DNA from 3 places in the Pseudoalteromonas sp. ND6B genome. Region 1 is predicted to be linked to each of the others. Evidence: predicted binding sites of a transcription regulator. Region 1 holds the regulator's gene; each other region holds the start of a gene.
The links. The regulator sigma-54, encoded in region 1, starts transcription at its own class of promoters, with help from an activator protein. The targets are predictions, from matches to a motif close to GTTGGCACGNNNNTNGNNT.

Region 1 (4,553 bases):
ACCAGGTAAATATTCAATGATTTCATTAAACTGTTGCTGCTCTTTAGGTAAATTACGCACATCAACACTTACGGCTATTTTGTTGTAGCTGTCGGAAACACTACGAACAAGAGATGGCAATAAATTTAAAGGAATATTATCTACACAATAATAACCTAAATCCTCAACAACACGCAGCGCAACAGATTTACCAGAACCTGAGCGACCACTTATAATTATTAATTCCATTTATCACCCTTAATTGTTACTACGGTTGACTTACAATTACTTGATACAGCTCATTGTCGGATTTTGCTGCTCGTAATTGCTTACAAAATTCTTTATCATTGAGCTTATCAGCAATCGTGGCTAGCGTCTTCAAATGCTGCTGATTATCGCCATCGGGAACAATTAACGCGACAAAAATGTCAACCGGCCGGTTATCAATCGCATCAAAATTAATAGCTGTTTCGCTCACTAAAATCAAAGCAAGGGGCTCTTGAGCTCCACTCATGCGACCATGTGGAATAGCAATGCCTCGGCCAATGCCTGTACTTCCAAGCTTTTCTCTTGCAGTTAATGCATTAAGAATATCTTGTTGTGTTAAATAGGGCAGCTTATTGTGAGCCAATTCACTGATAAATTCTAAAATTCTTTTTTTACTATTAAAAAGGACCGCAGCTTTACTGCAGTCCTGACAGATAAGTGAGCTTAGTTTCATAGTGTTAGTGTCGAGCAAGTTTCTCTTTGTGTTTAATTACTTGACGATCTAGCTTGTCAATGAGCGAGTCTATAGCGGCATACATATCTTGATGCTCAGTAGAGGCAAAAATCTCAGCGCCACTTACATGAACGGTTGCTTCAGCTTTTTGGTTTAGTTTTTCTACATCGAGAATAACGTGCACATTCGTTATGTGATCAGTGTGCCTCTGTAACTTCGAAAATTTACTATTTACGTAGTCTCTAAGCGAGTCGGTAATATCTACATGGCGACCAGTTAAATTCAGTTGCATAAACATTTTCCTCTTTGTTGTACGCCTTAAATCAAACTTTTACGTTGATTAGACGGGGGAATAGCTAGAGATTCGCGATATTTTGCTATAGTTCTCCTCGCTACTTTAATTCCTTGCTCTGCCAATATATCTGCAATTTTACTATCACTCAATGGTTTAGCTGAGTTTTCTGCAGCGATTAATTTTTTAATTAATGCACGTATTGCTGTTGATGAACATTCGCCACCATTTTCAGTACTTACATGGCTTGAAAAGAAATATTTAAGCTCAAAAATGCCACGTGGTGTATGCATGTATTTTTGCGTAGTAACACGCGATATAGTCGACTCATGCATTTCCACCATTTCAGCCACATCGTTAAGCACCATAGGCTTCATAGCCTCAGGACCGTGTTCAAAAAAGGCCTGTTGCTGTTGCACAATACAGTTGGTTACTTTAAGTAGCGTGTCATTTCTACTTTCTAAGCTTTTTATAAACCATTTAGCCTCTTGTAAGTGCGAGCGAATAAACTGGCTATCACCACTTGATTTAACCGTACGCGACATAGCTGCATATTGGCTATTTACTCTGATCTTAGGCATGCTATCTGGGTTTAATTCAACTACCCAACGACCTTTAACTTTCTTAACCGACACATCAGGAATAACGTATTCAGACTCTTCTCTAACAATAGTGTCTGCCGGTTTTGGGCTGAGCGTATGAATCAACGTCATGATTTCTTTAAGCTCATCTTCTTTAAGCTTTGTTTTTTTCATCAACGTGCGATAGTCACGTGCAGCAAGTAAATCAATATGATCGGTTAAGATCATTTTTGTTTCGTTTAAAAAAGGTGTGTCTTTATCAAATTGATTTAGCTGAATACACAAGCACTCTTGTAAACTACGCGCGGCTATTCCCACTGGATCAAATAGTTGAATACGCTTTAGTACCGCTTCTATTTCGTCAAGTTCAACTTCATCTTCGCCGTCGTTTTCTTGGTTAAAGCTTTCTAATATTTCTTCACAGCTAAGGGTTAGAATCCCTGAGTCGTCCACAGCTTCTACAATTGCAATAGCTATCGCTTCATCGGTAGGACTAAACGGCGTCAGTTGAAGTTGCCACATTAAATACTCATGCAGCGTTTCAGTCGAAGAGCCTTGATAAATAGATTCATCTTCTGGCATTGGGCCCGATGAAGAGGCAGGCGCAGCGCTCATATATTCATCCCAAGTAACATCCATAGCCATATCATCGCTAATGGTGTCTTTGGTCATTGCTTCGCCGCTATCTTGCTCATACTCGCTAGGTTTATCGTCAGCTGAGGCACTTAGCGTTAAGTCATCGTTATCGGCTTTTTGTTCGTTTTTACCTGCAGTGTCTTCGCTGTAATCGTGTTCTTCAACTTCAAGCAAGGGGTTGCTATCGAGCGCTTCTTGAATTTCTTGCTGGAGATCCAATGTACTGAGTTGCAATAAGCGAATTGCTTGTTGCAACTGTGGAGTCATTGTAAGTTGCTGGCCCATGCGCAGCTGTAATGATTGCCTCATTTATCTCTAACAATCCTTTTAAATTACGGTCTGTTGACCTTTACGGATTAAAATTTGTTCAAACTAGGGGCGGTTTAATTGCGGCGCGAGGTTTGTAACCTAGTGGGCTAAGTCAAAACCGAGCAAAGCTTCCGCGTCCTGCTCACGCTCCTTACCTACATCCATGTAGGCAACAAAGAGTAAATCGTCCCTAGGCAGAACCCGAAGGGCAGCGCCTGTTTGGCATTGATGCTGCGTTATCGCCTATTTATGGGGAATACCACACCACATAGGCTCTGCCTTGCCTAAATACCAAACAGACTGCTGCAAATTCAACCTTGAAAGGTCAACAGACTAAGTATGATTAATCTTAGCAGATGCTTAGTGGAATAACACACATATTAGAGCTTGAACTGCTCGCCCAAATAAACATCGCGTACTGTTTTATCGTTTAATACGTATTCAGGAGTGCCTGATGCAATTAACTCCCCATGAGAAACTATGTAGGCTTTTTCACAAACATCAAGTGTTTCGCGCACGTTATGGTCTGTAATAAGTACGCCAATGCCACGGTTTTTAAGATGCTCTATAATCTTTTTAATATCTAATACTGAGATAGGATCAACCCCCGCAAAGGGTTCGTCTAAAAGGATAAATTTAGGGTTTGCTGCTAATGCTCGCGCAATTTCAACGCGGCGACGTTCACCACCTGATAAGGCCATACCTTGGCTGTCACGAATATGCTGAATGCTAAATTCATCAAGTAAATTATTTAAGGTATCTTCGCGTTGTTGTTTGTTTAATTCTTTACGTGTTTCTAAGATAGCCATTAAGTTTTGATAAACAGTCAGCTTTCTAAAAATAGACGACTCTTGCGGTAGATAACCAATCCCTAAACGCGCTCGGCTGTGCATCGGTAATAAAGTAATATCTTTATCATCAATTGATATTTTGCCTTTATCACTAGGGACAAGGCCTACAATCATATAAAAAGTGGTGGTTTTACCTGCACCATTAGGGCCAAGTAACCCCACAATACTGCCAGCTTCAACCTCTAGGCCAACGTTTTTTACAACTTCACGACCTTTGTAGCTTTTAGCTAATAGCTCTGCTTTTAATGTGCTCATGGTTGGCCTTTATCATCTTCTTTTTTATTTTCAACAGGCACTAAAATAGTGTGTACACGGTCTGTTGAGTTTTCGTCTTTTTCTGCGCTAATTAACTGCTGCTCGATATCGTAAGTGATACTTTTAGCTGTTATTTTTTGACCTGCTTGAGCAATGCTTGCATCGCCGATTAAGGTTAAAAAACGCAGCGACACATCGTAACGCACTTCATTCGCACTGGCGCTCATTATGGTGCCATCGGCTTGTGTTTCTTCAAAATATGCAGGGCTGCCTGTGGCAATTAATAACTGTTTGTTATCGCCTAGGTCATCGCGTTTATGCACTTCTAAACGGTCAGCTGTGATACGGCGATTACCATGAATAATTTCAACATTTTTCTCAAAAATGCCTACGTTTTCTTTTAATTGACCTTCCTGCCTGTCAGCACTAATTGAGATTTGATTAGCCGCAGGAGCTTCAGTGGTTTCCTCTGCATGGCTATGAAATGCAATCAGTAATGAAGGAACAATTAGAATTTTAAATAGGTTATTGGTCATAATATAGGGTTCGCGTATGGTTAATAAGTTTAATCACCTCGGTTTTTAAATCGGCCTCAAGGCCTTTACCTGTGATTTTTAAATTAGGTCCTGTAATAACGACAGGCTGCTGTGATTGCATGGTTAATAGTTTTATATCAACATTGATGGTCTGGGCGGTGATCGTATCGATCATGGCGTTATCTACTAAGTTTTGAGCGGTTACATTACCCTCTAACACCAGTTGACGGTCGTCGTATAGGGTGGCTTCATCGGCGTTAATACGCCATGTTTGCTGCTCGTTGTATAAAGTGAATATAGGCTTTTCAAAAAAGGTAAAACCGAGTTGTTGATACAACTCCATTTTTACCGCAGTTACCTTATGGCTCACTTTACCTTGTTCATTATAAGCCG
Region 2 (4,553 bases), on a different contig from region 1:
AATAATACATAGTAGGCCAATCAACTGATTAACAATGCTAGCCTCAGCATTAGTAACAGGTACTAGCACTATACCTAGGATGCCACACACACCGTGAACAGAAATAGCGCCCACGGGATCATCTATCTTCGCTTTGTCCAATGCGACAATACTGAGTATTACTAATGAGCCACCTAGTAAGCCAAATAAGCACGCCATTAATGGTGATGGTGATAATGGGTCTGCAGTAATAACCACTAAGCCTGCAAGTGCACCATTAAGTACCATGGTTAAATCAGCTTTGCCCCATAACAGTTTACATAAGAACAAGGCTGAAATTGCCCCCATAGCTGCAGCAGCATTGGTATTAAGTAATATTTGACCTACCGCTGTTGCGTTTTCTTTATCTGAAATTAATAACTGTGATCCGCCGTTAAAGCCAAACCAACCCATCCATAAAATAAACGTACCCAATGTAGCAAGTGGCAAGTTTGAACCTGGAATTGGGTAAATTTCACCATTTTTACCATATTTACCTTTACGTGCACCCAGTAGTATTACACCCGCAAGCGCTGCAGCCGCACCCGTTGCATGTACAATGGCAGAGCCTGCAAAATCAACAAAGCCTAATTCAGATAAGAAGCCGCCACCCCATGTCCAGTAACCTTCAATTGGGTAAATTAATCCTGTTAGTACCACTGTGAAAACTAAGAAAGCCCATAACTTCATACGCTCTGCTACGGCGCCAGATACAATAGACATGGCCGTTGCAACAAACACTACTTGGAAGAAAAAGTCAGATTCTAGTGAATGATTAGCATCTGCCGCTTGGCTACCTATTAGCCCACCAAACGAAGGAATAACGCCGCCTTCAACATTATCTACGTACATAATGTTGTAGCCTATCAACAAAAACATAGTACACGCGATAGAATAAAGCGCGATATTTTTAGTTAGAATTTCTGTGGTATTTTTAGAGCGCACTAAACCCGCTTCTAACATTGCAAAACCGGCTGCCATCCACATGACTAAGATGCCAGACATTAAAAAGTAAAACGTATCGAGCGAAAACTTCAGCTCTATAATTGTATTTTCCATGTTGCCCCCTTAAATTGCATCATCATCAAGCTCGCCAGTACGAATACGGACGATTTGGTCTAGGTCGTAAACAAAAATTTTGCCGTCACCAATTTTGCCCGTTCCAGCGACTTTGGTAATGGTTTCTACAACGCGTTGGCAATTTTCACTACGAGTAGCAATTTCAAGTTTAATTTTAGGTATAAAGTCAACCTGATATTCAGCACCACGGTATAACTCAGTATGCCCTCTTTGACGTCCAAATCCCTTAACGTCAACCACTGTCATTCCTTCGATGCCTAAATCAGCGAGTGCTTCACGCACATCATCTAGTTTGAATGGCTTTATTATTGCACTGATCATTTTCACAAAGGCCCCCTTAGGACGCTAGCTTGTTATTGTATTTCCTCTATACAATCCAACCTTTGTGCCATTTTTAAATTAATAATAAAAACATAAACTTAAAAAAATAAATAATATATAAAACAAAAAAGCGCACCATTTAGGTGCGCTTTTTTTATGCAAAATACTGCATTGGTGCGAGGTGGTTAAAAGCAAGACGTCATCTCTAGTGACCCGCTGCACAACGTTCTAAGTACTAATTAATTTTTTAAGCATAATGACTTACTCAGTCGCGTCGAGGGATAAATCAGCTCTTACAGCTTCACCCAGCCATAGCGATTCCATAGTTTTTACCACTCGAAAATGAAACTCTTCATGAGTAAAGGGCTTAGTTAAAAAGTCATTTGCACCCGATTTAATAAACTGCGTGGCAACACCATAACTATATACATCGGCCAGACCAATAATAGCTAATTGCTCACGACTTTTAACATTTCGAATTGCTCTAATTAATTCAAACCCATTCATATCAGTTAAATTATGATTAGTAATGACTAACTTAATTGCCCTATTATGGTTAAGTATATGCAATGCTTGAGCGCTATTATCAGCAGTAATAACATCAAATAACTGTTTTTCGAGCATTTGCTTAATCAAACTACTGCTTAACAAGGAATTATCAACAATTAGCGCCTTACGCCCTTGATTACGCAGTAACTGTGCAACTAATTTAATAGCGTAAAGATAAGAATCACGGTTATCTTTAATAATGTAATCAATAATCCCTAATTCCAGTATTTTTAAGCGCGTGGACTCTTCTAATTGCGTTGTCATTAATAGCGTAGGGATACCTTGCGATAAAATATAGCGAGCAACATCCATATCGGTTTGTCCACTAAGTGGCAAATCAACTAAGGCGAGTGAATAACTTGTTTGGCTCAGGAGTTGTTTGCATTGAGTAAGTGACGAGGCAAAATCAACCAAAACATCAAGGTATTGAGCAGCAATATGTTTGAGTACCTGCTGTACTCTTATATTATCTTCAACAATTAAAACCCGTTGCATAAACTCCCTTTTATTTGCGCTCACTCTTTAAGGTTATAAACCTAAAAAGAAATCACTTTCAATCATCCATATAGAAACAAGTAAAGCGACCAACTACTTAAAAACTTAATTAATAATTAAATTTTTTAATCGCCTTAAACTTACAGTGCGGTATACACATAAAGCATATTTCGCCTGTTTGCTGTGATCAGATTAATCTTAATTACATAAACTCAACGATTATTATCGGCAGCTAGTCTCATTACTTTTGTTTTTTACTCAAATATCGCTATAACTGCAGTACATAAAATAAAAAGGGTCACTTATGAAATTTAGTCGAAGTCTATTTTTACCCATTGCCGCTATTGCGCTCACCCTAAGTAGCGCCTCGTTTGCCGATAATCAACGTCGCATTGATATTGACAGTAAAGTGGTTACCCAGCACAAAGCAAAAATAAATAATGAACGATTTTCTTACACAGTAGCAACTGGCACACAACCGGTATGGGATGACAAGGGAGATGCTATCGCAACCCTTCAATACACTTACTACACGCGCGATAAGGTCGATGATAGAACAAAGCGCCCATTACTTATTTCATTCAATGGTGGCCCAGGCTCAGCGTCAGTTTGGATGCATTTAGCATACACCGGCCCACGCGTTTTAAAAATTGACGACGAAGGCTACCCTATTCAACCTTACGGTGTTAAAGATAACCCTTACTCGGTTTTAGACGTAGCCGACATCGTTTACGTAAACCCTGTAAACACGGGTTATTCGCGTGTCGTTGAAGATAAAGATGGTAACCTTCTAGCAAAGGATAAACAAAAAGAGTTATTTTTTGGTGTGAATGCCGATATAAAATATCTAGCAGAGTGGCTTAATACTTTTGTATCTCGCAATGAACGCTGGCGCTCTCCTAAATTTTTAATTGGTGAAAGCTATGGTACCACTCGTGTATCAGGCTTAGCGCATGAGCTACAAAATAGTCAATGGATGTACATTAACGGTGTTGTACTCGTTTCACCTACCGATATTGGTATTAAGCGCGACGGTCCTGTAAAAGCCGCTAACCGCCTACCTTATTTTGCAGCCACAGCCTGGTACCACAAGGCATTAAGCGCTGATTTACAAGCTAAAGACTTAGACGAGCTATTACCTGAAGTGGAACAGTTTACCGTTAATGAGCTCATTCCCGCGCTTGCAAAAGGCGGATTTATTGCCCCAGATGAAAAACGTCGTATTATTAAAAAAATGGCCGAATATGCAGGTCTATCTGAAACATTTGTTAGCCAAAATAACTTAGACATTCCGACACAGTTTTTTTGGAAAGAGTTATTACGTGAACGCGGACAAATGGTTGGTCGACTGGATTCGCGCTATTTAGGGATTGATAAGCGCGATGCCGGTGAATCACCAGATTACTGGGCAGAGCTTACATCGTGGCTGCACTCTTTTACCCCTGCAATTAACTACTACCTGCGTGAAGAGCTTAATTACAAAACCGACATCAAATATAACTTATTTGGTAACGTTCACCCATGGGATAGAAGCGGAAACAATACCGGTGAAAACTTGCGTTTAGCTATGGCTCAAAATCCGTATTTAAATGTGATGGTTCAAGCTGGCTATTTTGATGGTGCAACAAACTACTTTGATGCTAAATACACAATGTGGCAACTAGATCCAAGTGGTAAAATGCAAAATAGATTAAGCTTTAAAGGCTACCGCAGTGGCCATATGATGTACTTACGCCATGCAGATTTAAAAAGCTCTAACAACGATTTACGCGAGTTTATAAAACAGTCTATACCTAAAAACGGTCAATCCGCTAAATACTAATTAGCTTATATCCACTTAAAAAAGTGACCACTTAGGTCACTTTTTTGCTTATAACCGCGGCAATTCGCCATGTGTGCAATTACCGGTGCGAATGACGGTTGGCTTTGCTGTGTACTGCTTTGTCGTGAGTATTTCAGCTAGATTTATTAGCGTGTTAAAGGTGCTTTTTAGAGCGACTCGGTTATTTAGCCAATTGGGTATACTTCCGCCTGGTAACGCATAAACCTGATAGTCAATATGCAAGTTATTCGCTTGCTGAGTCAGTAAC
Region 3 (4,553 bases), on a different contig from region 1:
GGTCAAGCCGAAAACGTGGTTATTGGTCAAATTACTATTAGTGATTTTATCAATCCGTCGGGCCTTGAGCCTATAGGGCAAAACCTTTATACCGAAACTGCAGTAAGTGGTGCACCTGTTCAAGGTAACCCGGGGGTTGAGGGCTTAGGTACGATTATTCAAGGTTCACTTGAAACATCAAATGTAAATGTGACCGAAGAGTTGGTTAATTTGATTGAAACTCAGCGAGTTTACGAAATGAACTCAAAGGTAATTTCAGCGGTTGATGAAATGATGAGCTACATCAATCAACAATTATAGTCTTGGGGGATTGTATGCGTAATATCATGTTATTTGCAGTAGGGACTTTACTGTTAAGCGGTTGTGTATCTACACAAAATAATGAAGTAGTACAAGACGATCCCTATTATGCACCTATGTATCCTGAGCCTAATATGGAGCCAGTGGTAGCAACTGGCTCTTTATTCAGTACTCAATTATCGAATGACTTATACGCCGATAAGAAAGCACTTAGAACAGGCGATATTATTACTGTTAAATTACAAGAGTCAACTCAAGCGACCAAAGCGGCTAAAACAGAAACGGATAAAGAAACCGATGCTAGCCTCGACCCTGTGATTGGATTAGGTGGCTTACCGGTAAATATTGGTGGCGATAGTATTCAATTTGGTATTGGCAGTGACTCCTCATTTAAAGGTGACTCAAAATCAAATCAATCAAACAGCCTAGTTGGCGATATTTCGGTTAACGTGATGCGAGTACTACCAAATGGAAATTTAGTGATTCGCGGTGAAAAATGGCTAACGTTAAACACCGGTGAAGAATTTATTCGCCTAGAAGGGTTAGTACGTCCACAAGATGTCAATGCCGATAATACCGTTGAGTCTAATCGTATTGCCAATGCTCGTATTCAGTATTCAGGTAAGGGTCAAACTCAAGAGGCGCAAAGCCCGGGTTGGTTAACGCGTTTCTTTAGTAGCTCATTGTTTCCCTTTTAGAGGACATTCGACATGAATGGTTTTAAAGTTTTTTGTTTTATTGTGCTACTAGGCTGGCAATTTACTGCCAGTGCTGAGCGAATTAAAGATGTATCTATGGTTGAAGGAGTGCGCTCAAACCAATTAGTGGGCTATGGCTTAGTTGTTGGTTTACCAGGTACCGGTGAGCAAAGCCGTTTTACCGAACAAAGCTTCAAAGGCATGCTCAATAGTTTTGGTATTACGCTTCCTGCTAATTTAAAGCCAAAAATTAAAAATGTTGCAGCGGTTGCTGTTCATGCTGAACTCCCGCCATTTAGAAAGCCAGGGCAGACTATTGATATAACCGTATCATCGATTGGCAGTGCAGGCAGCTTGCGCGGTGGCACATTATTACAAACATTTTTAAAAGGGGTTGATGGCAATGTATATGCTATTGCACAAGGAAGCTTAATTGTTGGCGGTTTAGGCGCTGAAGGCCTAGATGGTAGCCGAGTGGTTATTAATACGCCAACCGTAGGACGTGTGCCAAATGGCGCCACGGTTGAACGTGCGGTTAAAAGCCCATTTATGCAAAACGACTATATTACCTTTAATTTAAACCGTCCTGACTTTACTACTGCTAAACGTTTAGAGAAAACAATTAATGATTTAATTGGTCCAAATAGCGCTCAAGCACTCGATGCAGCTTCTATTCGCGTTATTGCACCTCGTGATGCCTCGCAACGTGTATCGTACTTATCAACTCTTGAAAACTTAGAGTTTAAGCCAGCAGATACTTCAGCAAAAATAATTGTTAACTCGCGTACCGGCACGATTGTTATTGGTAAAAATGTAAAATTACAACCTGCGGCAATTACCCACGGTGGTTTAACAGTAACGATTGCGGAACAACAAAATGTAGCGCAGCCAAATCCTTTAGCAGAGGGGGAAACAGTGGTTACCCAACAAAGTATTATTGATGTTAATCAAGATGATTCACGTGCTTTTGTATTTGACCCAGGTGTAAGCCTTGATGATTTAGTTCGTGCTATTAATGAAGTTGGCGCTGCCCCTGGTGATTTAATGGCGATTCTTGAAGCACTTAAAGAAGCCGGCGCCATTAATGGCCAGCTTGTTGTAATTTAGTTTTATAAGACCCTATTTAGGGTCTTTAACAGTTAACCTAAAAAAGACGCGGCATAAAGCCCCTGCTACCACAACAATAAACATTGAATTTAACCTTTCACAATAAGTAGCAGCGAGTTTACCTCGCGTCTCTCACTTAGTTTAATCTTTGCCTAGAACCTAGAACCTAGAACCTAGAACCTAGAACCTAGAACCTAGAACCTAGAACCTAGAACCTAGAACCTAGAACCTAGAACCTAGAACCTAGAACCTAGAACCTAGAACCTTTCACTTCTCTTGGCTCAATTATTGCATTTCATTAAGTATTATTAATTATTGTGTCAAAAAGCTGATGGAAACAAATCATCTAGATAAGCAAAACTTTTTTGATTTAGGCAACTTAGACTCTTTGCGTCGAGATGCTTTAAACAGCGGTGACGCATCAACTGATGCATCTAAAGCGGCGTTAAAAAAAGCAGCGGCACAATTTGAAGCTATTTTCACCCAAATGCTGCTTAAAAGTATGCGTAAAGCTAATGAGGCTTTTGAAGATAAAGAAAGCCCGTTTAATGCAAGTGGCGTTAAGTTTTTTGAAGAAATGCACGACCAACAGATGGCCACAGAGCTTTCATCAAATGGCTCTTTGGGTCTTGCAGATTTAATTGTGCAGCAACTATCGCCAGATGGAAAAAACTTTATGCCAGGCTCTGTTCTTCGCACCACATCAGATTTCTTTAGTGATCAACGTGCGGGTAGCACCTTACCTCATCAAGAAAATCAAAAGGTCACTGAAAAAGTGCCGCTCGTTGATTCAACTGAAAAAAGCGAACAAAACATAGCGTCTGGGACATTTGAAAATGCTGAACAATTTGTTAGTTCAGTGTGGGAGCACGCAACAACGGCGGCTAAAAAAATTGGCTTAAATCCGGCGGTTATGGTTGCCCAAGCAGCACTAGAAACCGGCTGGGGTAAGCATATTATTAATAAGGGCGATGGCAATAGCTCCAATAACTTATTTAATATTAAAGCTGATAATCGTTGGAATGGTGAAAAGGCCAGTAAACTAACACTTGAATTTGAACATGGCACAGCCGTTAAAAAGCAGGCAAATTTTAGAGCGTATGACTCAATTAAAGAGAGCGTAAATGACTTTGTGGACTTTTTAACACAAAACCCTCGCTATCAAGATGCATTAAACAATACAGCAAAGCCGCATAAATTTTTAGACTCTCTACAGCAAGCAGGTTATGCAACCGATCCTAATTATGCAGACAAAATAAAAAGAGTACTTAACAGTAACGAAATAAGGAACATCGCCACAAGCGTGATCCGCCAAGGAGTAGAATAACATGTCGTTTAATTTATTAAATATTGCCAGTTCAGGCGTTAGAGCTAACTCTGAATTGCTGCAAACGACAAGTAAAAATATTACCAACGTGAATACAGATGGTTATGTGCGTGAACGCACAGAGCATTCTACCATGATCGACAATCAGGTAGGGCGGGGAAATACATATCGACTACTGAATGAATTTGCTCAAAAACAACTAAACCGAGATACATCAAACAAAACATTTTTTGATCAATTTGTGGTTGAGTCAAACCGTGTTGACACCTTATTTTCTGAGGAGTCTAATAGCTTATCAACCAGTATTAACTCATTGTTTAATAATGTACAAGAGTCCCTTAATCAGCCCTCATCAACAGTTGCACGCTCTTTAGTTATGACCGACGCTGAAAACTTAATAAACCAAATGGATAGATTGTCAGGGATTGTATTGGATCAAAAAAATGTGGTTAATCAACAGCTAGATATTTTTACAGATGAAGCAAATGGATTGATTCAAAAAATTGGCACACTAAATCAAGACATAGCTGCTGTAAATGGCATCAATAATGCCGCCGACGCCAGTTCAACATTTAACGAGCGTGATAAAGCGATTCGCGACTTATCAAAGCTAATAGATATAGAAACATTGGACGGTCCAAATGGCGAAAAACTCGTATTCATGGGCACAGGCGAAGCGGTGGTAATGCAAAATGGTTCGTTTAATTTATTTTCAACAACCGGCGATCCAGATCCTAACTTTAAAAAGCTCAAGCTTGATGTAAACGGCGGCAAAGCCGTGCCTCTTGAAGTAGATACGAGTAAGCTAAAAGGTAAAATAGGAGGCTTGCTCGCCTTTAGAGACGACATACTTGTGCCTGCACAAAATCAAATTGGCCAAATGGGCTTAGCAATAGCTGATTCGTTTAATCAACAAAATCGTTTAGGTATGGATGGTAACGGCGAACTCGGTGGAGATATTTTTACTATTCCCAGCATTGGCGCTTACGCTTACCAAAGTAACACCGGCACTGCCGGCATGACGGCAACTGTTGAGGCTGGTAAAGGCAGCGAACTACCTGCGAGCGACTTTATTGTTACTTATACCGCTAACCCTAACGAAGTAAGCATTCAGCCAATAG

Region 2: the regulator sigma-54 is predicted to act here: its motif matches at 1,473-1,491, upstream of ND6B_RS03850 (P-II family nitrogen regulator).
Region 3: the regulator sigma-54 is predicted to act here: its motif matches at 2,381-2,399, upstream of flgJ (flagellar assembly peptidoglycan hydrolase FlgJ).

The regions. Positions count from the first base shown of each region.
Region 1 covers NZ_JQFL01000080.1:27,714-32,266, reverse strand. The annotation lists gene rapZ (RNase adapter RapZ) at 1-228, opposite strand, end outside; gene ptsN (PTS IIA-like nitrogen regulatory protein PtsN) at 248-700, opposite strand; gene hpf (ribosome hibernation promoting factor) at 705-992, opposite strand; gene ND6B_RS01835 (RNA polymerase factor sigma-54) at 1,019-2,518, opposite strand; gene lptB (LPS export ABC transporter ATP-binding protein) at 2,899-3,624, opposite strand; gene lptA (lipopolysaccharide transport periplasmic protein LptA) at 3,621-4,160, opposite strand; gene lptC (LPS export ABC transporter periplasmic protein LptC) at 4,150-4,553, opposite strand, start outside.
Region 2 covers NZ_JQFL01000067.1:80,066-84,618, reverse strand. The annotation lists gene ND6B_RS03845 (ammonium transporter) at 1-1,077, opposite strand, end outside; gene ND6B_RS03850 (P-II family nitrogen regulator) at 1,087-1,425, opposite strand; gene ND6B_RS03855 (response regulator) at 1,681-2,463, opposite strand; gene ND6B_RS03860 (S10 family peptidase) at 2,768-4,285, shown strand; gene ND6B_RS03865 (START domain-containing protein) at 4,334-4,553, opposite strand, start outside.
Region 3 covers NZ_JQFL01000073.1:3,637-8,189, reverse strand. The annotation lists gene flgG (flagellar basal-body rod protein FlgG) at 1-300, shown strand, start outside; gene flgH (flagellar basal body L-ring protein FlgH) at 315-998, shown strand; gene ND6B_RS03055 (flagellar basal body P-ring protein FlgI) at 1,011-2,105, shown strand; gene flgJ (flagellar assembly peptidoglycan hydrolase FlgJ) at 2,437-3,432, shown strand; gene ND6B_RS03065 (FlgK family flagellar hook-associated protein) at 3,434-4,553, shown strand, end outside.